DNA from 3 places in the Citrobacter sp. FDAARGOS_156 genome. Region 1 is predicted to be linked to each of the others. Evidence: predicted binding sites of a transcription regulator. Region 1 holds the regulator's gene; each other region holds the start of a gene.
The links. The regulator CRP, encoded in region 1, controls carbon source genes, mostly activating them, when cyclic AMP is high. The targets are predictions, from matches to a motif close to ATGTGANNNNNNTCACAT.
Positions count from the first base shown of each region.

Region 2: a site for CRP is predicted at 5,588-5,605, ahead of udp (uridine phosphorylase). Genes of this name have one in related genera too.
Region 3: a site for CRP is predicted at 4,476-4,493, ahead of epd (erythrose-4-phosphate dehydrogenase). Genes of this name have one in related genera too.

Region 1 is NZ_CP014030.2:4,569,032-4,577,087, forward strand. Features, by position in the region: gene kefG (glutathione-regulated potassium-efflux system ancillary protein KefG) at 1-454, opposite strand, end outside; gene AL515_RS22670 (ABC transporter ATP-binding protein) at 587-2,488, shown strand; gene AL515_RS22675 (hydrolase) at 2,570-3,592, shown strand; gene AL515_RS22680 (YheU family protein) at 3,589-3,807, shown strand; gene AL515_RS22685 (phosphoribulokinase) at 3,861-4,730, shown strand; gene AL515_RS22690 (OsmC family protein) at 4,829-5,233, opposite strand; gene crp (cAMP-activated global transcriptional regulator CRP) at 5,540-6,172, shown strand; gene AL515_RS22700 (YccS/YhfK family putative transporter) at 6,224-8,056, shown strand, end outside.
Region 2 is NZ_CP014030.2:385,933-393,988, reverse strand. Features, by position in the region: gene ubiB (ubiquinone biosynthesis regulatory protein kinase UbiB) at 26-1,666, opposite strand; gene ubiJ (ubiquinone biosynthesis protein UbiJ) at 1,663-2,268, opposite strand; gene ubiE (bifunctional demethylmenaquinone methyltransferase/2-methoxy-6-polyprenyl-1,4-benzoquinol methylase UbiE) at 2,282-3,037, opposite strand; gene rmuC (DNA recombination protein RmuC) at 3,132-4,544, opposite strand; gene udp (uridine phosphorylase) at 4,703-5,464, opposite strand; gene AL515_RS01895 (dienelactone hydrolase family protein) at 5,730-6,536, shown strand; gene metE (5-methyltetrahydropteroyltriglutamate--homocysteine S-methyltransferase) at 6,591-8,056, opposite strand, start outside.
Region 3 is NZ_CP014030.2:4,105,740-4,113,795, reverse strand. Features, by position in the region: gene tkt (transketolase) at 1-1,206, shown strand, start outside; gene AL515_RS20195 (ABC transporter ATP-binding protein) at 1,267-1,917, opposite strand; gene AL515_RS20190 (ABC transporter ATP-binding protein) at 1,911-2,588, opposite strand; gene AL515_RS20185 (energy-coupling factor transporter transmembrane component T) at 2,576-3,283, opposite strand; gene AL515_RS20180 (ECF transporter S component) at 3,284-3,862, opposite strand; gene AL515_RS20175 (PPC domain-containing DNA-binding protein) at 3,887-4,312, opposite strand; gene epd (erythrose-4-phosphate dehydrogenase) at 4,687-5,715, shown strand; gene pgk (phosphoglycerate kinase) at 5,755-6,918, shown strand; gene fbaA (class II fructose-bisphosphate aldolase) at 7,007-8,056, shown strand, end outside.

The DNA of each region.
Region 1 (8,056 bases):
CGATGATGGGGCTCATCCAGTGCATCCGGCACATTCCTGCCGTCAGCTCGAAAGGGCGCAGCACATCACTCATCGGATAGCGGTTTAGCGCGTCATAGCGGTAGGCGCTTTCCGGTTCGCCGGTAGTGATCACACTCCGCCAGTACTTTCCCGCCAGTTGATTCCCTCCGGGGCCACTGGCAAACCCGCGGCTCAGTACGCGGTCAAGCCACTCCTTTAGCAGGGCCGGGCAGCTATAGGTATAGAGCGGATGTTGAAAAACAATCACATCATGCTCACGCAGCAGTTCCTGCTCGTGAGAAATATCGATAAAAAAATCGGGATAGTGCGCGTATAGGTCGTGCACGGTAACATTACTGAGCTGTATGGCCGGTTTAAGCAGAACCCGGTTCGCGACCGAGTCCTGAGATTCCGGATGGGCATACAGCAGCAACACTTTCGCTGGCTGGGACATCATCCCCCTCCCGGTTTTGTCTTTTGTCTATTTTCGGCGTTTTGGGCTACCATTGCGCCTCGGTGCGGCAAACGGCCCACACATTACATTATCATAATGATAAATTAACATAGTCTGAACATACGGCGCCTTATGATTGTTTTCTCATCGTTACAAATTCGTCGCGGCGTGCGCGTCTTGCTGGACAATGCCACGGCCACCATTAATCCCGGGCAGAAGGTTGGCCTGGTGGGTAAAAATGGCTGCGGTAAATCTACCCTGCTGGCATTGCTGAAAAATGAAATAAGCGCTGACGCCGGCGGATTTACGTTCCCGGGAAACTGGCAGCTCGCATGGGTGAATCAGGAAACGCCTGCGTTACCACAGCCTGCGCTGGAATACGTGATTGATGGCGACCGCGAATATCGCCAACTGGAAGCCCAGTTAAACGATGCCAACGAACGTAACGATGGGCACGCCATTGCCACCGTACACGGAAAGCTGGATGCCATTGACGCCTGGACCGTACGTTCACGCGCCGCCAGTCTGCTGCATGGCCTCGGTTTCTCTAACGAGCAGCTCGAGCGCCCGGTCAGCGACTTCTCCGGTGGCTGGCGTATGCGTCTCAACCTGGCACAGGCGCTGATTTGCCGTTCAGACCTGCTGCTGCTCGATGAACCGACCAACCACCTCGATCTCGACGCGGTGATCTGGCTGGAAAGATGGCTGAAAAGCTATCAGGGCACGCTGATTTTGATCTCCCACGACCGCGACTTCCTCGATCCGGTGGTGGATAAAATTATCCATATCGAACAACAAACCATGTTCGAGTACACCGGCAACTACAGCGCGTTTGAAATCCAGCGTGCGACCCGCCTCGCGCAGCAACAGGCCATGTACGAAAGCCAGCAGGAGCGTGTGGCGCATCTGCAAAGCTATATCGATCGTTTCCGTGCTAAAGCCACCAAAGCAAAGCAGGCGCAGAGCCGTATCAAAATGCTGGAGCGTATGGAGCTTATCGCTCCAGCCCATGTCGATAACCCGTTCCATTTCAGCTTCCGTGAACCTGAAAGCCTGCCTAATCCGCTGCTGAAAATGGAAAAAGTGAGTGCTGGCTACGGTGATCGCACAATCCTCGACTCTATCAAACTGAATCTGGTGCCGGGTTCTCGCATCGGCCTGTTAGGCCGCAACGGTGCGGGTAAATCAACGCTGATTAAGCTGCTGGCCGGCGAACTGGCCCCCATCAGCGGCGAGATTGGCCTGGCGAAAGGCATCAAGCTGGGCTACTTCGCTCAGCACCAGCTGGAGTTTTTACGCGCCGATGAATCGCCTATCCAGCACCTGGCGCGCATGGCGCCGCAGGAGCTTGAGCAGAAACTGCGAGACTACCTCGGCGGATTCGGCTTCCAGGGCGATAAAGTCAGCGAAGAAACCCGTCGCTTCTCCGGTGGCGAAAAAGCGCGTCTGGTGCTGGCGTTGATCGTCTGGCAGCGCCCGAACCTACTGCTGCTCGATGAACCGACCAACCACCTGGATTTAGATATGCGTCAGGCGCTGACCGAAGCGCTGATCGATTTTGAAGGCGCGCTGGTCGTGGTTTCGCACGACCGTCACCTGATTCGCTCCACCACCGACGACCTCTATCTGGTACACGACAAGAAAGTCGAGCCGTTTGACGGCGATCTGGAGGATTATCAGCAGTGGCTGAGCGATGTGCAAAAACAGGAAAGCCAGGGCGACGAACCGGCGAAAGAGAGCGTTAACAGCGCCCAGGCGCGTAAAGACCAGAAGCGTCGCGAAGCGGAACTGCGCACCCTGACGCAACCGCTGCGTAAAGAGATTACTCGTCTGGAAAAAGAGATGGAGAAACTGCACGCACAGCTGGCACAGGCGGAAGAGAAACTCGGCGACAGCGAACTGTACGACCAAAGCCGTAAAGCTGAGCTCACGGCATGTCTGCAACAACAGGCAAGCGCGAAGTCCGGGCTGGAAGAGTGTGAGATGGCCTGGCTGGACGCGCAGGAGCAGCTTGAGCAGATGCTGGCCGAGTAAGCACAAAATCACATATTGGCTAACCCGCACGCGCTGCGCACGGTATAGTTATTCTTTCCGATTATTAATTGCTCTGGTGTTATGGTTGAAATCACGTCCACAGAAATGACCCCACCTACCGACGATTCGCGAGAATTCCGCCCGATGCGCGGTATCAGTAACCGTCATTTACAGACGATGCTGCCGCGTTTAATTCGCCGCAAGGTGAAGTTCGATGCCCACTGGCAGCGTCTGGAATTGCCCGACGGTGATTTCGTCGATCTTGCGTGGAGTGAAGATCCGCAACAGGCGAAACACAAACCGCGCCTGGTGGTTTTTCACGGTCTGGAAGGTAGTCTGAACAGCCCCTACGCACATGGCCTGATTGAAGCAGCACAAAAGCGCGGCTGGCTGGGCGTGGTGATGCATTTTCGCGGCTGCAGCGGTGAACCCAATCGTCTGAACCGAATTTATCACTCCGGTGAAACAGAAGACGGCACCTGGTTTTTACACTGGCTGGAGCGTGAGTTCGGTCGTGTACCCACCGCTGCGGTTGGCTATTCGCTCGGTGGAAACATGCTGGCCTGCCTGCTGGCAAAAGAAGGGAACACGATCCCCATTGATGCCGCGGTTATCGTCTCCGCGCCTTTCGTGCTGGAAGCCTGTAGTTACCATATGGACAAAGGATTCTCCAAGGTCTATCAGCGCTACCTGCTTAACCTGTTGAAAGCCAATGCCTCGCGTAAGCTTGAGGCTTATCCTGGCTCGCTGCCGGTGAGTCTGGCCCAGTTGAAATCTCTGCGTCGCATTCGCGATTTTGACGATCTGATCACCGCCAAAATTCACGGTTTCGCCGATGCGATAGACTATTACCGTCAGTGTAGCGCCATGCCGCTGCTTAATCAGATAGCCAAACCCACGCTGATTATTCATGCCAAGGACGATCCGTTTATGGATAGTCATGTGATCCCTGAACCGGAAAATCTGCCCTCACAGGTGGAATATCAACTCACCGAACACGGCGGCCATGTCGGATTCATTGGCGGTACGATACGCCATCCGGAGATGTGGCTGGAATCCAGAATCCCGGACTGGCTGACAACGTATCTGGAGGCGTCATCATGATCATCCCCTGGCAAGACATCTCCCCGGACGCGCTGGACAATCTGATTGAAAGCTTTGTCTTGCGCGAAGGCACCGATTATGGTGAACATGAACGCTCGCTCGAACAAAAAGTCGCCGACGTCAAACGCCAACTACAATCAGGTGAGGCCATGCTGGTGTGGTCCGAACTGCATGAAACGGTCAACATTATGCCGAGGAAGCAGATTCACGAGTAACCCGTAGCCGCCGGCCGACTTTACTATAATTACAACCATTTCATGGAGTTGTTATGTCTGCCAAACATCCGGTGATTGCGGTAACAGGATCCAGCGGCGCGGGGACCACCACCACCAGCCTTGCGTTTCGTAAAATTTTCGCGCAGTTAAATCTGCGCGCCGCCGAGGTGGAAGGTGACAGTTTTCATCGCTATACCCGTCCGGAAATGGACATGGCGATTCGCAAAGCACGCGATGCCGGGCGGCATATCAGCTATTTCGGCCCCGAAGCTAACGACTTCGGTCTGCTGGAGCAAACCTTCATTGAATACGGCCAGACGGGCAAAGGTCAGTCGCGTAAATATCTGCACACCTACGATGAGGCCGTACCGTGGAATCAGGTTCCGGGGACATTTACGCCCTGGCAGCCGCTGCCTGAACCGACGGATGTCCTGTTCTATGAAGGACTGCACGGTGGCGTTGTCACCCCACAGCAAAACGTGGCCCGGCATGTCGATCTGCTGGTTGGCGTGGTGCCGATCGTAAACCTGGAGTGGATCCAGAAGCTGACCCGCGATACCAGCGAACGCGGGCATTCACGTGAAGCGGTAATGGACTCGGTGGTGCGCTCAATGGACGATTACATCAATTACATCACCCCACAGTTTTCCCGCACGCATATTAACTTCCAACGCGTACCGACCGTCGATACCTCTAATCCCTTTGCCGCCAGGAGCATTCCGTCACTGGATGAAAGCTTTGTCGTGATTCATTTTCGTAATCTGGAAGGCATCGATTATCCCTGGCTACTGGCCATGCTGCAGGGCTCATTCATTTCGCATATCAATACGTTGGTCGTGCCGGGCGGTAAGATGGGTCTGGCGATGGAATTGATTATGCTACCGCTGGTCCAGCGACTGATGGAAGGTAAAAAGATAGAGTGATATGTGGAAAGCGCCGGATGGCGCTTCGCTTATCCGGCCTACGACTCAACATCATCCTGTAGGCCGGATAAGGCAACGCCGCCATCCGGCATCAGCAATTACGCGGCAACGACTTCATAAGAATGGGTAATGTTCACCGCCTTTTCCAGCATCAGAGCTACGGAACAATACTTCTCCGCCGAGAGGTCAACTGCGCGAGACACAGACGCATCTTTCAGGTCGTTACCCGTTACAATGAAATGCAGGTTGATATGGGTGAACAGGCGCGGCGCTTCATCACGACGCTCGGAGGTCAGCTTCACTTCGCAGTTGGTCACATCCTGACGCCCCTTTTGCAGGATCGACACCACATCAATTGCGCTGCAACCGCCCGCAGCCATTAAGACCATTTCCATCGGGCTCGGCGCTTTATCACCAGAGTTACCGTCCATCAAAATTTGGTGGCCTGAGGCGGACTCACCGAGGAAGGTTAACCCCTCAACCCACTTTACACGCGCTTGCATATTTCGTAACTCCAATGTTTCAATTTTCCTGACAGATTACGCGTACATAACAATTCTCGCAATGGAAGGCGACCTGCGTCATGCTGAAGCGAGACACCAGGAGACACACGGCGAAAGCTATGCTAAAACAGTCAGGATGCTACAGTAATACATTGACGTACTGCATGTATGCAGAGGACATCACATTACAGGCCGTCGCACGTATTGACAGCCCCCTTCCCAGGTAGCGGGAAGCACATTTTTGCAAACCCAGAGACAGGTTGTTTTTTGGCTCTGGAGACAGCTTATAACAGAGGATAACCGCGCATGGTGCTTGGCAAACCGCAAACAGACCCGACTCTCGAATGGTTCTTGTCTCATTGCCATATTCATAAGTACCCATCGAAGAGCACGCTGATTCACCAGGGTGAAAAAGCGGAAACGTTGTATTACATCGTTAAAGGCTCAGTGGCAGTGCTGATCAAAGATGAAGAAGGGAAAGAAATGATCCTCTCTTATCTGAATCAGGGCGATTTTATTGGTGAATTAGGCCTCTTCGAAGAAGGCCAGGAACGTAGCGCCTGGGTACGTGCCAAAACCGCATGTGAAGTCGCTGAAATTTCCTACAAAAAATTTCGCCAATTAATCCAGGTCAACCCAGATATTCTGATGCGTCTGTCTTCTCAGATGGCTCGTCGTCTGCAGGTAACGTCTGAAAAAGTAGGCAACCTTGCCTTCCTCGACGTAACTGGTCGTATCGCCCAGACTCTGCTGAATCTGGCGAAACAGCCTGACGCAATGACTCACCCGGACGGCATGCAGATTAAAATTACCCGCCAGGAAATTGGCCAGATCGTTGGCTGTTCCCGTGAAACCGTTGGTCGTATCCTGAAAATGCTGGAAGATCAGAATCTGATCTCCGCGCATGGTAAGACCATCGTCGTCTACGGCACGCGTTAATCCCATCGACATGGCGTGTTACGTAGTAATGCGCCATTTTTGTTTGCTCCGATGTGGCGAAGACTGATTTATCACCCCGAGATCAACTACGCACTACGACAGACGCTGGTGCTATGTTTACCTGTGGCTGTCGGCCTTATCATTGGTCAGCTTCATCTGGGGCTCTTATTCTCCCTCGTCCCTGCCTGCTGCAATATTGCCGGTCTTGATACCCCGCATAAGCGCTTTTTCAAACGCTTAGTGATTGGCGCGTCTTTGTTTGCCGGATGCAGTCTGATCATGCAGTTACTGCTGGCAAAAGATATACCGCTGCCGCTGATCCTCACCGGCCTGACGCTGATTCTTGGTGTAACCGCAGAATTAGGCCCTCTGCATGCGCGACTACTACCTGCCTCGCTTATCGCGGCAATTTTCACGCTCAGCCTGGCCGGGAACATGCCCGTCTGGGAGCCGCTGCTAATCTACGCGCTGGGCACATTGTGGTACGGCCTGTTCAACTGGTTCTGGTTCTGGATGTGGCGCGAGCAGCCGCTGCGTGAATCGCTCAGTTTGTTGTACCGCGAATTAGCCGATTACTGTGAGGCCAAGTACAGCATGCTGACCCAGCATGCCGATCCCGAAAAAGCGCTTCCTCCCCTGCTGGTGCGCCAGCAAAAAGCGGTGGATTTAATTACCCAGTGCTATCAGCAAATGCATATGCTGTCGGCGCATCGCAACAACGATTATAAGCGCCTGCTACGTGCCTTTCAGGAGGCGCTCGATTTACAGGAACATATTTCCGTTAGCCTCCACCAGCCGGAAGAGGTGCAAAAGCTGGTCGAACGTAGCCACGCCGAACAAGTGATTCGCTGGAATGCGCGCACCGTCGCCGAACGCCTTCGCGTACTGGCCGATGATATTTTGTATCACCGTTTGCCGACGCGTTTTTCAATGGATAAACAAATTGGCACGCTGGAGAAAATCGCCAACCAACATCCGGACAATCCGGTGGGTCAATTTTGCTACTGGCACTTCAGCCGTATTGCCCGTGTGCTACGCACCCAGCGACCACTGTATGCCCGGGATTTAATGGCTGACAAGCAGCGTCGGCTGCCGCTGATCCCTGCCCTGAAAAGCTATCTGTCGTTGAAATCCCCGGCGCTGCGTAATGCCGGACGCATCAGCGTCATGTTGAGCATTGCCAGCCTGATGGGCAGCGCCTTACACCTGCCAAAACCCTACTGGATTTTGATGACAATCCTGTTCGTCACGCAAAATGGCTATGGGGCGACCCGGGTACGTATTTTACACCGTTCAGTAGGGACGCTAGTCGGCCTGGTGATCGCCGGCGTCACACTGCACTTTCATATTCAGGAAGGTTACACGCTGGCAGGCATGCTGCTGATAACCCTGGTGAGTTATCTGACCATCCGCAAAAACTACGGCTGGGCTACCGTCGGCTTTACGGTCACCGCGGTATATACCCTGCAACTGCTGACGCTGAACGGGGAACAGTTTATCGTGCCGCGGTTTATCGATACGGTCACTGGCTGCCTGATCGCCTTTGGCGGAATGCTCTGGCTGTGGCCGCAGTGGCAGAGCGGTTTGCTGCGTAAAAACGCCCACGATGCGTTAGAAGCCGATCAGGAGGCTATTCGCCTGATCCTGAGCAACGATCCCCAGGCCACACCGCTGGCGTATCAACGCATGCGGGTCAACCAGGCGCATAACACGCTGTTCAACTCACTTAACCAGGCGATGCAGGAGCCTAGGTTCAACTCGCACTATCTGGCGGACATGAAACTGTGGGTTACGCATAGCCAGTTCATCGTCGAACACATCAACGCAATGACTACGCTGGCAAGGGAACATACGATGCTGACGCCGGATTTGGCGCAGCGGTAT
Region 2 (8,056 bases), 540 kb from region 1:
CGACCTGCCTTGGGCGATGAAAAAATCAGCGCATTTTGCGCCAGCCGATCAGCCAGGCGATAACACCACCCGCGATTAACCAGCCCGGCATAAGCCCCCACTCAGGGCGGCTTACCAGCAGGAATGTCCCACTTAACAGCAACGTTGCGCCAATACCCAATAAATAACGGGATTGTCCCTGACGTACGTGATTCGCATGAAGCTCGCGCGCAATCTTATCAACACTGTGCTGTAAATATTTGCCCTGGCGCAAACTGTCATACACCAGTTCAGGTATTTCTGGCATTTTTTCGACCCAGAACGGTGCTTTTTCTTTAAATGCCCTGACAAGCGCCGGAATACCGACCTGATCTTTAATCCAGGATTCAAGGAAAGGTTTGGCCGTTTTCCACAGATCCAACTGAGGATAGAGCTGTCGGCCAACACCCTCAACGTACAACAGCGTCTTCTGTAACAGCACCAGTTGAGGCTGGACTTCCATATTAAATCGACGTGCCGTATTGAACAGATTCAACAGCACGTGACCAAAGGAGATCTCTGCTAGCGGCTTTTCGAAGATCGGCTCACACACGGTACGAATGGCGAATTCGAACTCTTCAACGTTGGTATCCGGTGGAACCCATCCAGAATCCACGTGCAGTTCAGCAACTTTGCGGTAATCGCGGTTAAAGAACGCAATGAAGTTTTCAGCCAGGTAACGCTTATCTTCTTTGTTTAAAGAGCCCACAATCCCACAATCAATACCAATGTATTTCGGGTTTTCAGGGTGCTCATAGCTGACGAAAATGTTGCCCGGGTGCATGTCCGCATGGAAAAAGCTGTCGCGGAAAACCTGAGTAAAAAAGACCTGAACACCACGCTCGGCCAACAGTTTCATATTGGTGCCGTTCTTCTCAAGCGTGGTGACATCTGAAACCGGGATACCGTAAATGCGCTCCATCACCATCATGTTCTGACTGCAATAGTCTGAGTACACTTCCGGGATGTACAACATTGGGCTGTCTTCAAAATTACGCCGCAGTTGAATGGCGTTTGCCGACTCACGCAGCAGGTTCAGCTCATCAATCAACGTTTTTTCATATTCACGGACGACTTCTGTTGGTCTCAGACGACGACCATCCGGCAGCAGGCGAGGAACCCAACGAGCAAGGCGATAGATCAGTTTTAAATCGGCTTTGATTACCGGCAGGATATCCGGACGAATAACTTTGATCACCACCTCTTTGCCATTCGACTTCAGTCGCGCGGTATGAACCTGAGCAACAGACGCAGATGCCAGCGGCGTGATTTCAAAATCATCAAACCATTCCTCGACGGGCAGCCCGCCCATGGCCTCTTCGATTTGTTTTTTCGCTCTAAGCCCATCGAACGGGGCAACACGATCCTGCAATAGCGCAAGCTGATCGGCGATGTGCGGAGGGAAAAGGTCACGACGGGTGGAGAGCATCTGCCCAAACTTGATCCATACCGGGCCGAGTTCCTGTAAAGCCAGTCTCAGCCTTTCTCCCAGCGGTTTGTCTTTATGTCGGTTGGGCATCCAGAACAACGAGTAACGCCACAACCGAAGCGGCAGCGTGATTCGCATTTTGGGGATGAGTTCATCAAGACCGTAGCTTAAAAAAGTGCGAATGATGAAATAAAGGCGCCGTACTTCACCTGGCGTCATTTGGCCTCCAGTTTTTCCAGCCGTCTGGCCAGAGATTCAACCGCGCGCTCAACCGCTGCCGTTTCTTCCGCAAACCATGCAACTTCAAGCAGGCCAGGGGCCATACGCCACTCTTCGGTGATCGCTTCAGCAACATAACGTTGCTGACGTTGAATGCCATGACGCAGGAACTTCGCGCCACCGCGCAGGACTTTGCTAACACCTTCCGCGACGATATCACCGGTATAAGGAGCTAATAGCTCTGCAGGGTCGAATTCCGCCAGGTCAGCCAGAGCCACAAAGTTCTGCACCACCTGAATATCGCCCTGCACTTCCAGTTCGCCGCTGCGAATAAGCGTGGTGAGTTGCTGCCGATCGCGTAGTTTCGGTAACACGCTGGCATGTGTAATCACGGTGCAATCGGCTTCGCCTTCCCATGCCCCCAGCACATCGACCTGGCGCTCACTGAATACCAGGACTAGCGACGTCGAAAATCCTTTCAGGTCAAAACGCAGCACCTTACTCTGCAAACGCGTTCGGGCCGATTTCAGCGCAGGAGAACGGTACAGAAAGGTGTTGAGCAGATTTTCAACGCCTGCGGTCACTAAGGGTTTTAAAGGCATCCCCAATCTCCTGTCAGAACTTGTAGCCACGATGCAGCGCAACGACACCTGCCGTCAGGTTGTAGTAATCAACGCTTTCGAACCCGGCATCTTGCATCATTGCTTTTAAGGTGTCCTGATCGGGATGCATGCGGATGGATTCCGCCAGATAGCGATAACTGTCTGCATCGCTTGCTACCATGGAGCCAATGCGCGGCAGAACGTGGAAAGAGTATGCGTCGTAGGCTTTGCTCAGAGGTTCGATAATCGGCTTGGAGAATTCCAGCACCAGTAGACGTCCGCCCGGCTTCAACACGCGATACATAGAGCGTAATGCTTTGTCTTTATCCGTAACGTTGCGCAGACCGAAAGAGATGGTGATGCAGTCAAACGTGTTGTCAGGGAAAGGTAGTGCTTCCGCATTCGCCTGAACGTACTCAACGTTACCCACCACACCAATATTGCGCAGCTTTTCGCGACCCATTTTGAGCATTGAGTCATTGATATCCGCCAGCACAACTTTGCCGGTTTCGCCTACCATGCGAGAGAATTTCGCCGTCAGATCGCCGGTACCGCCAGCCAAATCGAGAACGGTTTGTCCGCGACGCACGCCACTGCAGTCAATGGTGAAGCGCTTCCACAAACGATGAATGCCGAATGACATTAAGTCATTCATAACGTCATATTTAGAGGCCACAGAATGAAAAACGTGGGCCACCATGTCAGCTTTCTGCTCTTTAGCGACGGTCTGAAAGCCAAAGTGCGTCGTTTCTTGTGAATTATCCACCATCTCAGTGCCTGCTCATTCAAAAAATGTTCGAGAAGTGTAACAGATTGGGCCAATTTGCCCTACCCTTCTGCCGGGTTCAACTACCCCAAATGGACTAGCTTGATTGCTGATTTACCGTTTCATCATCGGGGTAAGGCTCATCTTGTTGCGTCTCAGGGACCGAGCGCAAACGGTACTCTTCATCCTGGGTAGTGGCTTGTTCAGCCAGCTCAGGATTAATCTCACGCTTAATTTCCACCCCTAAGCCACGGAAGGCTTCCGCCTGCGATAAGACATTTCCACGGCCTGAAGAGAGTTTTTTCATCGCCTGTCGGTAGTTATCCTGGGCTTTATCCAGGCTTTGGCCGATTGCCGACATATCATCCACAAACAATCGCATCTTGTCATAAAGTTTACTGGCCCGATCGGCAATTTGTTGCGCATTACGACTCTGATGCTCGTAGCGCCACAGATTGGCAATCGTACGCAATGCCACCAACAGCGTAGTGGGACTGACCAGCATAATGTTATTTCTAAGCGCTTCGGTAATCAGTTCGGGCTGCCTGTCGAGCGCCAGTAAAAAAGCAGGCTCAACGGGGATAAACATCAGCACATAGTCAAGCGTACGCAGCCCCGGAAGCTGTTGATAATCTTTGCGCCCCAGCAGACGAATATGGTTTCGCACGGAGGCGATATGCTCCTGCAACGCACTCTCACGGGTGAATTCATCTTCAGCGTTAAAATAGCGTTCATAGGCAACCAGCGTCATTTTCGCGTCGATCACCACATCTTTGCCCTGTGGTAATCGGACAATAACGTCCGGTTGCATCCGCGAGCGCACATCATTCTCGATGCTAACCTGGGTTTCGTATTCATAGCCTTCGCGCAGACCGGAAGCCTCAAGCACCCGCGTGAGTACGACCTCTCCCCAGTTTCCCTGCGTTTTGTTATCGCCTTTTAATGCCCGCGTCAGGTTTACCGCTTCCTGTGCCATCTGCGCGTTCAGTTGCTGGAGATTACGAATTTCGTGCGCCAGGGTATGGCGCTCCTGAGCCTCTTTACCAAAGCTATCCTGAACCTGGCGGCGAAAACCGTCCAGTTGTTCGCGAAGCGGTGCCAGCAGGCTGTTCAGGCTTTGGCGATTTTGCTCATCTACGCGGCGATTGCTGTGCTCGAAAATACGGTTCGCCAGATTCTCAAACTGTTCGCTCAGGCGCTGTTCGCTGTTGATCATCTGGCGAATTTTATCTTCCGCATGCTGTTGCGTTGCTTCCAGCCGGGTAGTGACTTCACGGAGATCGGCCTCCAGTGAGGTATTGATACTGTGCAGGCTGCGGAGTTCGTTATTCAGCAGTTCGCACTCATCACGCCAGTGGGCTTCCTGTGAGAGTTGTTGCCGGGCGGCGCTTAGCGCGATATCCAGTTCTCGTCGTTCTTCGATGAGATCGGCACGGATCCTGTCGGCGTGCGCTTTTGTCGCCAGCCAACCCACCAGCAGCCCTGCAGCTAATGCCAGCACGGCACTCATCAAAATTGGAATATCCACAACACCCCCTTACAGCAACGACTTACCCGCACAAAATAGAATTGTGCTGTATAAACGTCCAGTTTAAAAGGAATTTCCTGCGAGGTACTACGCAAAATAAAAAGGCCGAACGCGTCGGCCTTTTTGAATAGACGGGAGAATTACAGTAAACGACGTGCGGCTTCTACCACGATTTTCACCGCGTGGCTTTCTGTTTGTTTCATCGTTTCCGCATTAGGGATCTCTTGCTGAGTACGGTTCACGATAACACCCGCGACCATACCGGCACGCAGACCCTGGCTTGCGCACATGGTCAGCAGCGTGGCAGATTCCATTTCGTAGTTCATAACGCCCATAGACTGCCACTCTTCCATTGAGCCTTTGAAACGGCTCACGACGCGACCAGAGAAGGTGTCGTAACGCTCCTGGCCCGGGTAAAAGGTATCAGAAGACGCGGTAACGCCAACGTGGGTAGTAGCGCCGATAGATTTCGCCGCTTCCACCAGCGCGGTGGTGCACTCGAAGTCTGCAACAGCCGGGAACTCCATTGGCGCGAAGTGCAGGCTTGCGCCGTCCAGACGGACAGACGCCGTGGTGACCAGTACGTCACCCACGTTGATATGCGGCTGGATAGCGCCAGTCGTACCGATACGCAGGAAGGTACGAATGCCCAGCTGTGCCAGTTCTTCTACGGCGATAGAGGTTGACGGGCCGCCGATACCGGTAGAGCAAACGATCACGGCTTTACCATCCAGCTCAGCACGCCAGGTAGTGAACTCGCGATGAGATGCCAGCTTAACCGGCTTATCCATCAGCGCGGCGATCTTTTCCACACGCTCCGGGTCGCCAGGGACGATAGCAAGCGTAGCCCCTTGTAAATCGCTCTTAGTGAGGCCGAGATGAAAAACATCAGACTTAGACATAAAAACTCCTCTGTGAATCGGTTTTGTCAGAAGAAGCAAAAACACACTTTACCGAAGGCATGAACATATTTTCGTGACAGTCATCACTCTGATGTAAATCAATTGCATTCAATTACCATCAAATAGTGATGCATATCACATAAACGATGCGATGTAAGGAAGCCCTGCACAAAAGATAGCCCGTTTAAGGCAATGTGGTTCGTTGCATGTGTCTATAGTTAACAATGCGCTTTTTGGCTGAATATTTAAGGGTACGGAGAATACCATGACAACACGACAATCTGGCTTTGCACCTGCTGTATCTCCACCGACGTCTACCACGGTTCACACTCCGGATAACGCGATTATCGCCGGTGTAACGTCCATACCTTCACAAGGCGATGATATGCCTGCGTATTACGCACGGCCGCAACAGACCGATGGTCCGCTGCCCGTCATCATTGTCGTGCAGGAGATTTTTGGTATTCATGAGCACATTCGTGATGTTTGCCGTCGACTGGCGCTGGAAGGATATCTGGCTATCGCACCCGAACTCTATTTTCGCGAAGGCGATCCCAATGACTTTGCCGATATCCCGACGCTTCTAAGCGGCCTCGTCGCCAAAGTGCCTGACTCTCAGGTACTGGCCGATTTGGATCACGTCGCCAGCTGGGCCTCCCGCAACGGGGGAGATGCGCACCAACTGATGATCACCGGATTTTGCTGGGGTGGACGCATCACCTGGTTGTATGCCGCACATAATCCGCAGTTAAAAGCGGCGGTGGCGTGGTATGGCAAACTGGTGGGTGATAAAACCCTCAACTCGCCGAAACATCCCGTTGATATCGCAACCGATCTTAACGCCCCCGTTTTGGGACTTTATGGCGGCCAGGATACCAGCATTCCGCAAGATACCGTTGAAACAATGCGTCAGGCGCTGCGCGCCGCCAATGCGAAAGCGGAAATCGTGGTCTATCCCGATGCCGGGCATGCGTTTAACGCCGATTATCGCCCGAGCTATCACGAAGAGTCCGCGAAAGACGGCTGGCAGAGAATGCTGGAGTGGTTCGCGCAATACGGTGGGAAGAAATAATTCCCGCCAGGCAAACCAATAAACAAAACGGAGGCATCAGCCTCCGTTTTGTTTTTACGCCTGACGCAGATTCTGCGCCGCTTTAACCATGTTTGCCAGCGCCGCGCGGGTCTCCGGCCAGCCGCGCGTTTTCAGACCGCAGTCCGGGTTCACCCACAGACGCTCAGCCGGAATACGCTGCTCGGCTTTCTTCAACAGGGCTTCAATCCATTCCACGCTCGGAACGTTCGGCGAGTGAATATCGTAAACGCCCGGCCCGATTTCGTTCGGATAGTCGAACTCTTCGAACGACTCCAGCAACTCCATATCAGAGCGCGAGGTTTCGATGGTGATCACGTCCGCGTCCAGCGCCGCAATGGAGTCCATGATGTCGTTGAACTCGCAGTAACACATGTGGGTGTGGATCTGGGTTTCATCCTTCGCCACTGCCGCGTTAATGCGGAAGGCTTCCACGCCCCACTCCAGATACGCCGCCCAGTCGCTGCGACGCAGCGGTAAACCTTCACGCAGTGCCGGCTCATCAATCTGGATGATGCCGATCCCCGCCGCTTCCAGATCCGCAACTTCATCACGCAACGCCAGCGCAATCTGCTTCGCGATGGTTTCACGCGTCACGTCTTCACGCGGGAATGACCAGCAAAGAATGGTCACCGGACCGGTCAGCATACCTTTTACCGGTTTGTCGGTCAGCGACTGGGCATACTTCGCCCACTCCACGGTGATCGCTTCCGGGCGGCTGACGTCGCCAATGACTACCGGTGGCTTCACGCAACGGGAGCCATAGCTCTGCACCCAACCGTTCTGGGTAAAGACGAACCCGTCCAGATGCTCGCCAAAGTATTCCACCATGTCGTTACGTTCGGCTTCACCGTGTACCAGCACGTCGAGACCCAGACGCTCCTGTTCAACAATCGCCTGTTTAATATGTTCCGCAATTCCAGTGCGATAGTTACCAGCATCCAGGTTGCCCTTTTTGAAGTCCAGGCGCAGGCCACGAATTTCCGTGGTTTGCGGGAATGAGCCAATAGTTGTGGTCGGCCATGCTGGCAGATTAAAGCGGGCACGTTGCGCCTCGGCGCGAACCGGATAAGCGTTGGCGCGCTGGCTGTCCTGGGCAGTGATCGCCGCCAGACGTTTTTCTACTGCGGCGTTGTGTACACGGGTAGAGTGACGACGAGACTGAATCGGTGCGCTCCACTCGACAATTGCCGCCGTATCACCGCTGTTCAACGCATCACGCAGCAGCGCCAGCTCGCCGCATTTTTGCAGGGCGAAGGCAAACCAGCTCTTCACTTCTGCATCAAGGCGGGTTTCCACGCTGAGATCGATGGGGCTGTGCAGCAGGGAGCAGGAAGAAGCCACCCACAGGTCACGCTTCCCGACGATATCTTTAATTTGCGCGTATTTTTCGCTGAGATCGGCGCGCCAGACGTTGCGCCCGTTCACCAGGCCCGCTGACAGCAGCCAGTCGGCGGGCAGACGATTGTGCAGCTCGGCGACATCATCTTTGCCATGCACGA
Region 3 (8,056 bases), 460 kb from region 1:
GCGCCGCTGGGAGATGCAGAAATCGCACTGACCCGTGAACAGCTGGGCTGGAAATACGCGCCGTTCGAAATCCCGTCTGAAATCTACGCGCAGTGGGATGCGAAAGAAGCCGGCCAGGCAAAAGAAGCCGCATGGAACGAGAAGTTCGCTGCTTATGCCAAAGCTTTCCCGCAGGAAGCTGCTGAATTCACCCGTCGTATGAAAGGTGAAATGCCGTCTGACTTCGACGCGAAAGCCAACGAGTTCATTGCTAAGCTGCAGGCTAACCCGGCGAAAATCGCCAGCCGTAAAGCTTCTCAGAACGCGATTGAAGCCTTCGGTCCTTGGCTTCCTGAATTCCTCGGCGGCTCTGCTGACCTGGCACCGTCTAACCTGACTCTGTGGTCTGGTTCTAAGGCCATCAACGAAGATACTGCCGGTAACTACATCCATTACGGTGTACGTGAATTCGGTATGACCGCTATCGCAAACGGTATTTCCCTGCACGGTGGTTTCCTGCCGTACACCTCCACCTTCCTGATGTTCGTGGAATATGCCCGTAACGCGGTGCGTATGGCTGCGCTGATGAAACAGCGTCAGGTGATGGTCTATACTCACGACTCTATCGGTCTGGGTGAAGATGGCCCGACTCACCAGCCGGTAGAGCAGGTTGCTTCTCTGCGTGTGACCCCGAACATGAGCACATGGCGTCCGTGTGACCAGGTTGAATCCGCAGTAGCATGGAAATACGGTGTTGAGCGTCAGGACGGCCCGACCGCACTGATCCTCTCCCGTCAGAACCTGGCACAGCAGGAACGTACCGCAGAGCAACTGGCGAACATCGCTCGCGGTGGCTACGTGCTGAAAGATTGCGCGGGTCAGCCGGAGTTGATCTTCATCGCCACCGGTTCTGAAGTTGAACTTGCCGTGGCTGCCTGGGACAAACTGACCGCTGAAGGCGTGAAAGCGCGCGTGGTTTCCATGCCGTCTACCGATGCATTCGACAAGCAGGATGCGGCTTACCGTGAATCCGTACTGCCGAAAGCCGTCTCTGCTCGCGTCGCTATCGAAGCCGGCATTGCTGACTACTGGTTCAAATACGTGGGCCTGAACGGCGCTATTGTTGGTATGACTACCTTTGGTGAGTCTGCACCGGCAGAACTGCTGTTTGAAGAATTCGGCTTCACCGTAGACAACGTGGTCGCGAAAGCAAAAGAACTGCTGTAATTTCGATTACAGGTGAAAACGGGTCGCTCAGGCGGCCCGTTTTTTTGCTTATCAGGGTAGTTACGTGCGTAGCTGACCTGCTTCAAGACGTACTACGCGCGAAAAATGGCGCTGCGTAAATGCAGCGTCATGACTGATCGCCACAACGCTGGCACCACGCGTACGACACACTGCCAGCCAGTTTTCGAAGACGCCAAGCCAATGCGCATCAAAGTCCCGGCTGGGCTCATCCAGCAGTAGAATAGCAGGTTCGAGGGCTTCCAGACTGGCGACGGCAACCATACGTCGTTGTGCAGTATGCAGATCGAGCGGGTGCGCGTCGGCGACATCCTCTAACTGACATAATCGCAGCGCCGCCATCGTGCGTTGCGCAATTTCAGTCGCAGGAAGCTTCTGTAGCCGTAATCCGAAGGCCACTTCCTCTGCAACCTTGCTGTGAAAGATTTGATTCTCCGCCTCCTGAAACAGTACGCCGAGCACCCTGGCGCGCTCCCGGTTTTTCAGTTGCGCAATCGCACGATTTTGAACGGTTATTGTGCCGGATGAGGGCGTCAGTAGCCCGGCCATGATGCGCAAAAGCGTGGATTTTCCTGCGCCATTATCGCCCGTTAGCGCCAGCCATTCCCCCTCCTGGAGTTCCAGCGAAATATTGCGTAAACAGTCATCGGAGGCGTTCGGCCAGCGATAGCTGACCTGGTTTAGCGTTAGCATAGTGATGACAATGCTCCGTCGCGCAGTTGCCATGCCTGCTGGCAGTAGCTGAGAAAAGGTGAAGGGTTGCGTTCGAAAAGTATCACCAAAGCATGCTGTTCCTGTGCCCACTGCTGCAGTCGAGCCAGCAGCATTGCCGTGGCTTGCGCCGTCAGGCGACTGAACGCTTCATCCAGAATCAATATTTTCGGCTGCATGGCGAGTGCGCTGGCAATCACCACCCGCTGGGTTTCCCCGCCGGAAAGGGTGCCGGGATGACGATGGCGCAGAGGCTGACATTCCGTCAGCGTAAGGGCGGCATCTATGCGCTGCATAATTTCAGTCTCGGTAAGGCAGAGATTTTCCGGGCCAAACGCCACTTCTTCCTCCACGCTGAAAGTACAACCTGAAAGCTGCAGGTAAGGTGACTGCTGCACAAGCTGGATGGTACTCGACTGCTCGACCAGCGACAGTTTCCCGATGGGATTACCCAGTAGCGTGCCTGTGCCCTCAATTTCTCCCGGAAGGAAGTCGGGGTACCAGCCAGCCATCAGCTGTGCCAGCGTACTTTTCCCGCTGCCGTTCTCACCAAAAATAGCCACCATACCAGGCCTGGCGTAATGGAAATCGTAACAGGCGGATGGCCGCATAGCGTGCGTCGGAATATAGCGAAACTGCTCTAACGTAACCATATCCAGATTCCTGTCTCAACTGCCATCAGAACCACCATACCGTAGCGGGCCAGACGTTGTAAGGTGCTGTCTGGCGGCGCCCATAGAGTGGTGCGAGTGCGATGCAGGCGAAATCCCCGCATATCGAGCGCTGCACCGCGAACGGCCAGGTCATTGAGCGCGTTATGGGTGAGCGGCACAATTAATGCCGGCATAGCGCGTAAACGTTGGTACCAGGATTCATCCAGCGGTACGCCGCGTGCGCGCTGAGCCTCGTGAATAATCGCCAACTGGCGTTTGAGCTGTTCAACCACCAGCAGCGGGCCTGCAAACAGATAGGCAACGCCTGGCGGCAGGCGTGAAGCAAACAGGGCGCGCATAAAGCGCGCAACCGGCACGTACTGCATCCACATCTGTGATGTCGACACAATGGCCAGGATCCGCAGCCAGAGCGTAACGGCATCGGCCCAGCGTTCCGGTGTGCGCGGCTGCCCGCTAATCCACTCGGTAAGCCATCCGCCGTGTACCAGCCATAGCCCCAGTCCTAAGGGGATCATCAGCCAGAGTACGTATTTCGCCCGCGACCGCGTAGCCTTCATACATAGCAAACCGACAAACGTCGCGGCGCTGTACAAGCTGAGCGGCACTCCGGCTGGCAGCAGGAGCGTGGAGCAGGCGGCAAGCGCCCACAGAGTTAACGACGTAAACGGATGCATTTAGCGCACGGCAGACATCGTAGGGAAATGGCGCGTGGTGCGCAGCGGAAGCTGTCGCAGCAGCACCCAGACGATGATTGCCGTGAGGATTTTATCGACCAGATTCGCACCGATGACGGTGATGGCGACGGACTCCACCAGGTTCTGACCGACCGAGTGCATCCAGGCGACAAAAAGATCCGCGCCGCTGCCGGTGACACCGCCGAACAGAGTCGTGCGAATCGGCACGGCAACGAGGGTCACGGCAAGCGTGATAATTACGCCGCTGACCACGACTTTGGGTAAGGTGCGAAACCATCCTGCCCGTGCCAGCCAACCGGCGACCAGTCCAATAACCATGGCGACGGGCGCAAAGGCGGCGGCGATCGGATCGGTCAGTAACCCCCACAACAGGTTAGTGAGTAATCCGGTTAGCATCCCCACAACCGGGCCTAACAGCACCGCGCTGATCAACGTGCCAATCGAGTCGAGAAAAATAGGTAATTTCAACATGCTGATAAGCTGCCCACCGACCATGTTGATGGCGATAGCAATGACAATAAGAACCAGAGACTGGCTGGAAAATTGGCGACGCGCCATAAAAGACCTCGTATAAGTGAAGCGTTAGCGGGATGAAATAACCAGTTCGTCATAACCGGAAACGGCGCAGGGCTGACGGCTGAATGCCAGAGACGTCAGCTCGCCAATCACCAGTTCCAGCGTGGTTCGCACGGTACAGCCCGGCATCATGTGCCCGCCCAGCATCGCGCCGTGTGGGTCGGCAACCGCCAGATGGAGATGCTCACCGGTCAGTTCCAGCGTGCCGTTCAGCGAGATAATTTCCCACGTACCCGTGAGTAATGTGGTTTCTTCACGCCCGGCGAAGCGCAGAGCAACGTTGGTCAAACTGCCGGTGCAACCCGCTATCCAGGCTGCCTGTAGTTGATGCTGCTGGATAAACGCGTGTAGCGCTGAAAAGACTTCCTGGCCGGGTAATAAACGCAGCGCATGAAAGCGAGCTGCAGATGATTGGGGATAGAATGTTGTCATAGTTGAGGGACTCCGAGACTCGGACGTTGCGCTGATAATATAGACGCGGGTTAGGGAGCTTTCTGATATAAATCAGGATTTGTGACATGGCAACGAAATAATCTTGCTACGGTTATTCGTAATTCTGGAATATGGAATAAAAGTCGCGTTGAAGGACGTTAAAATGTGACGTAAGTCAGATAACTGTGTTCTGTTGCTGGACAATCATTCCTTTTATTCCGCGTTTCGCTTATTCTAGCTGAAGCGTTTCAGTCGATTAAATGTTCGACAATTAACCAATTAGTCGCAGTTTGCGACAGGTAAGGTTTCCCTGAGCGATTTGCTGCATTACTCTGTCTGCCACATCGTTTCTGAGAAATCCTTGCAGGAGACCTATGACCGTACGCGTAGCGATTAATGGTTTCGGTCGCATCGGACGCAACGTGGTTCGTGCTTTATATGAATCCGGGCGTCGGGCGGAAATCACCGTGGTGGCAATCAACGAACTGGCGGATGCTGCAGGCATGGCGCATTTGTTGAAATATGACACCAGCCATGGGCGTTTTGCCTGGGATGTTCGTCAGGAACGAGACCAGCTCATCGTTGGCGATGACGCGATCCGTATTCTGCATGAGCGAACGCTCGATGCGCTTCCGTGGCGCGAACTGGGTGTCGACGTTGTGCTGGATTGTACGGGGGTTTTCGGCAATCGCGAACACGGTGAGGCGCATATTGCCGCCGGCGCAAAGAAAGTGCTCTTTTCACATCCTAGTAGTCACGACATCGACGCAACCGTTGTGTTTGGCGTTAATCAGGATCAGCTGCGCGCTGAGCACCGGATCGTTTCCAATGCCTCCTGCACCACGAATTGCATAATACCCGTCATTAAATTGCTGGATGATGCTTACGGCATTGAGTCTGGTACCGTCACCACGATCCACTCCGCGATGCACGATCAGCAGGTTATTGATGCTTATCATCCTGACCTGCGTCGCACGCGAGCGGCCAGCCAGTCGATCATTCCGGTTGATACCAAACTGGCGGCGGGCATCACGCGAATTTTCCCGCAGTTTAACGATCGTTTTGAAGCGATAGCGGTGCGTGTACCGACCATAAATGTGACGGCGATCGACTTAAGCGTGACGGTGAAAAAACCAGTAAAAGCCAGTGAAGTCAACCAGTTGCTGCAAAAAGCAGCACAAGGTGCATTTCATGGTATAGTTGACTATACGGAATTACCGTTGGTCTCAGTAGATTTTAACCACGACCCGCACAGCGCCATCGTTGATGGCACGCAAACGCGCGTGAGTGGCGCTCACCTGATCAAAACGCTGGTCTGGTGTGATAATGAATGGGGCTTTGCTAACCGTATGCTCGACACGACGTTAGCGATGGCTGCTATTGGTTTCAGGCTCGACGCTTGAGCGTCGACAAAACTTTATGAATCAACGAGAGGATTCACCATGTCTGTAATTAAGATGACCGATCTGGATCTGGCTGGTAAACGCGTTTTTATCCGTGCGGACCTGAACGTACCAGTTAAAGAAGGGAAAGTAACCAGCGATGCGCGTATCCGTGCTTCCCTGCCAACCATCGAACTGGCCCTGAAACAGGGTGCTAAAGTGATGGTAACTTCCCACCTGGGTCGTCCTACCGAAGGCGAGTACAACGAAGAATTCTCTCTGCTGCCGGTTGTTAACTATCTGAAAGATAAACTGTCTGCTCCGGTTCGCCTGGTAAAAGATTACCTGGACGGCGTTGAAGTCGCTGCCGGTGAACTGGTTGTTCTGGAAAACGTTCGCTTTAACAAAGGCGAGAAGAAAGACGACGAAGCGCTGTCCAAAAAATATGCTGCTCTGTGCGACGTATTCGTTATGGACGCTTTCGGTACTGCTCACCGTGCGCAGGCGTCTACTCACGGTATCGGTAAATTCGCCGATGTCGCTTGTGCAGGTCCGCTGCTGGCTGCCGAGCTGGATGCACTGGGTAAAGCGCTGAAAGAACCTGCTCGTCCGATGGTTGCTATCGTTGGTGGTTCTAAAGTTTCTACCAAACTGACCGTTCTTGATTCTCTGTCAAAAATCGCTGACCAGCTGATCGTTGGCGGTGGTATCGCGAACACCTTCGTTGCTGCTCAAGGCCACAACGTGGGTAAATCCCTGTACGAAGCAGATCTCGTTGACGAAGCTAAGCGTCTGCTGACCACTTGCGACATCCCGGTCCCAACCGACGTTCGCGTTGCGACTGAATTCTCTGAAACTGCACCGGCTACTCTGAAGTCCGTAAGCGATGTGAAAGAAGACGAGCAGATCCTGGATATCGGCGACGCTTCTGCACAGCAGCTGGCTGACATCCTGAAGAATGCGAAAACCATTCTGTGGAACGGCCCGGTTGGCGTGTTCGAATTCCCGAACTTCCGCAAAGGTACTGAAATCGTTGCTAATGCCATCGCAGACAGCGAAGCATTCTCTATCGCAGGCGGCGGTGACACCCTGGCAGCAATCGACCTGTTCGGCATTGCTGACAAAATCTCCTACATCTCTACTGGCGGCGGCGCGTTCCTCGAATTCGTGGAAGGCAAAGTCCTGCCAGCAGTAGCCATGCTCGAAGAGCGTGCTAAAAAGTAAGAATTTAATGGGCAGGGAAACCTGCCCAATTATTAGCGCGCTTTAGAGCGCGCGCCCTTTCCAAGGCCGAAGATACAGGACTCGCAACATGTCTAAAATTTTTGATTTCGTAAAACCAGGCGTAATCACTGGTGATGACGTACAGAAAGTTTTCCAGGTAGCTAAAGAAAACAACTTTGCTCTGCCAGCTGTTAACTGCGTTGGTACCGACTCCATCAATGCCGTACTGGAAACCGCTGCAAAAGTTAAAGCGCCGGTAATCGTACAGTTCTCCAACGGTGGTGCTTCTTTCATCGCGGGTAAAGGCGTGAAGTCCGACGTGCCTCAGGGCGCTGCAATCCTGGGTGCTATCTCTGGCGCGCATCATGTTCACCAGATGGCTGAACACTACGGTGTTCCGGTTATCCTGCACACTGACCACTGCGCGAAGAAACTGCTGCCGTGGATCGACGGTCTGCTGGACGCGGGTGAAAAACACTTCGCAGCAACCGGCAAACCGCTGTTCTCTTCTCACATGATCGACCTGTCTGAAGAGTCTCTGGAAGAGAACATCGAAATCTGCTCCAAATATCTGGCGCGCATGTCCAAAATGGGCATGACTCTGGAAATCGAACTGGGTTGCACCGGTGGCGAAGAAGACGGCGTGGACAACAGCCACATGGACGCTTCTGCACTGTACACCCAGCCGGAAGACGTTGATTACGCGTACACCGAGCTGAGCAAAATCAGCCCGCGTTTCACCATCGCAGCGTCCTTCGGTAACGTACACGGCGTTTACAAGCCGGGTAACGTGGTTCTGACCCCGACCATCCTGCGCGACTCTCAGGACTATGTTTCTAAGAAACATAACCTGCCGCACAACAGCCTGAACTTCGTCTTCCACGGCGGTTCCGGTTCTACTGCTCAGGAAATCAAAGACTCCGTAAGCTACGGCGTAGTGAAAATGAACATCGACACCGATACCCAATGGGCTACCTGGGAAGGTGTTCTGAACTACTACAAAGCAAACGAAGCTTACCTGCAGGGCCAGTTGGGTAACCCAAAAGGCGAAGATCAGCCGAACAAGAAATACTACGATCCGCGCGTATGGCTGCGTGCTGGTCAGGCAACCATGATCACCCGTCTGGAACAGGCTTTC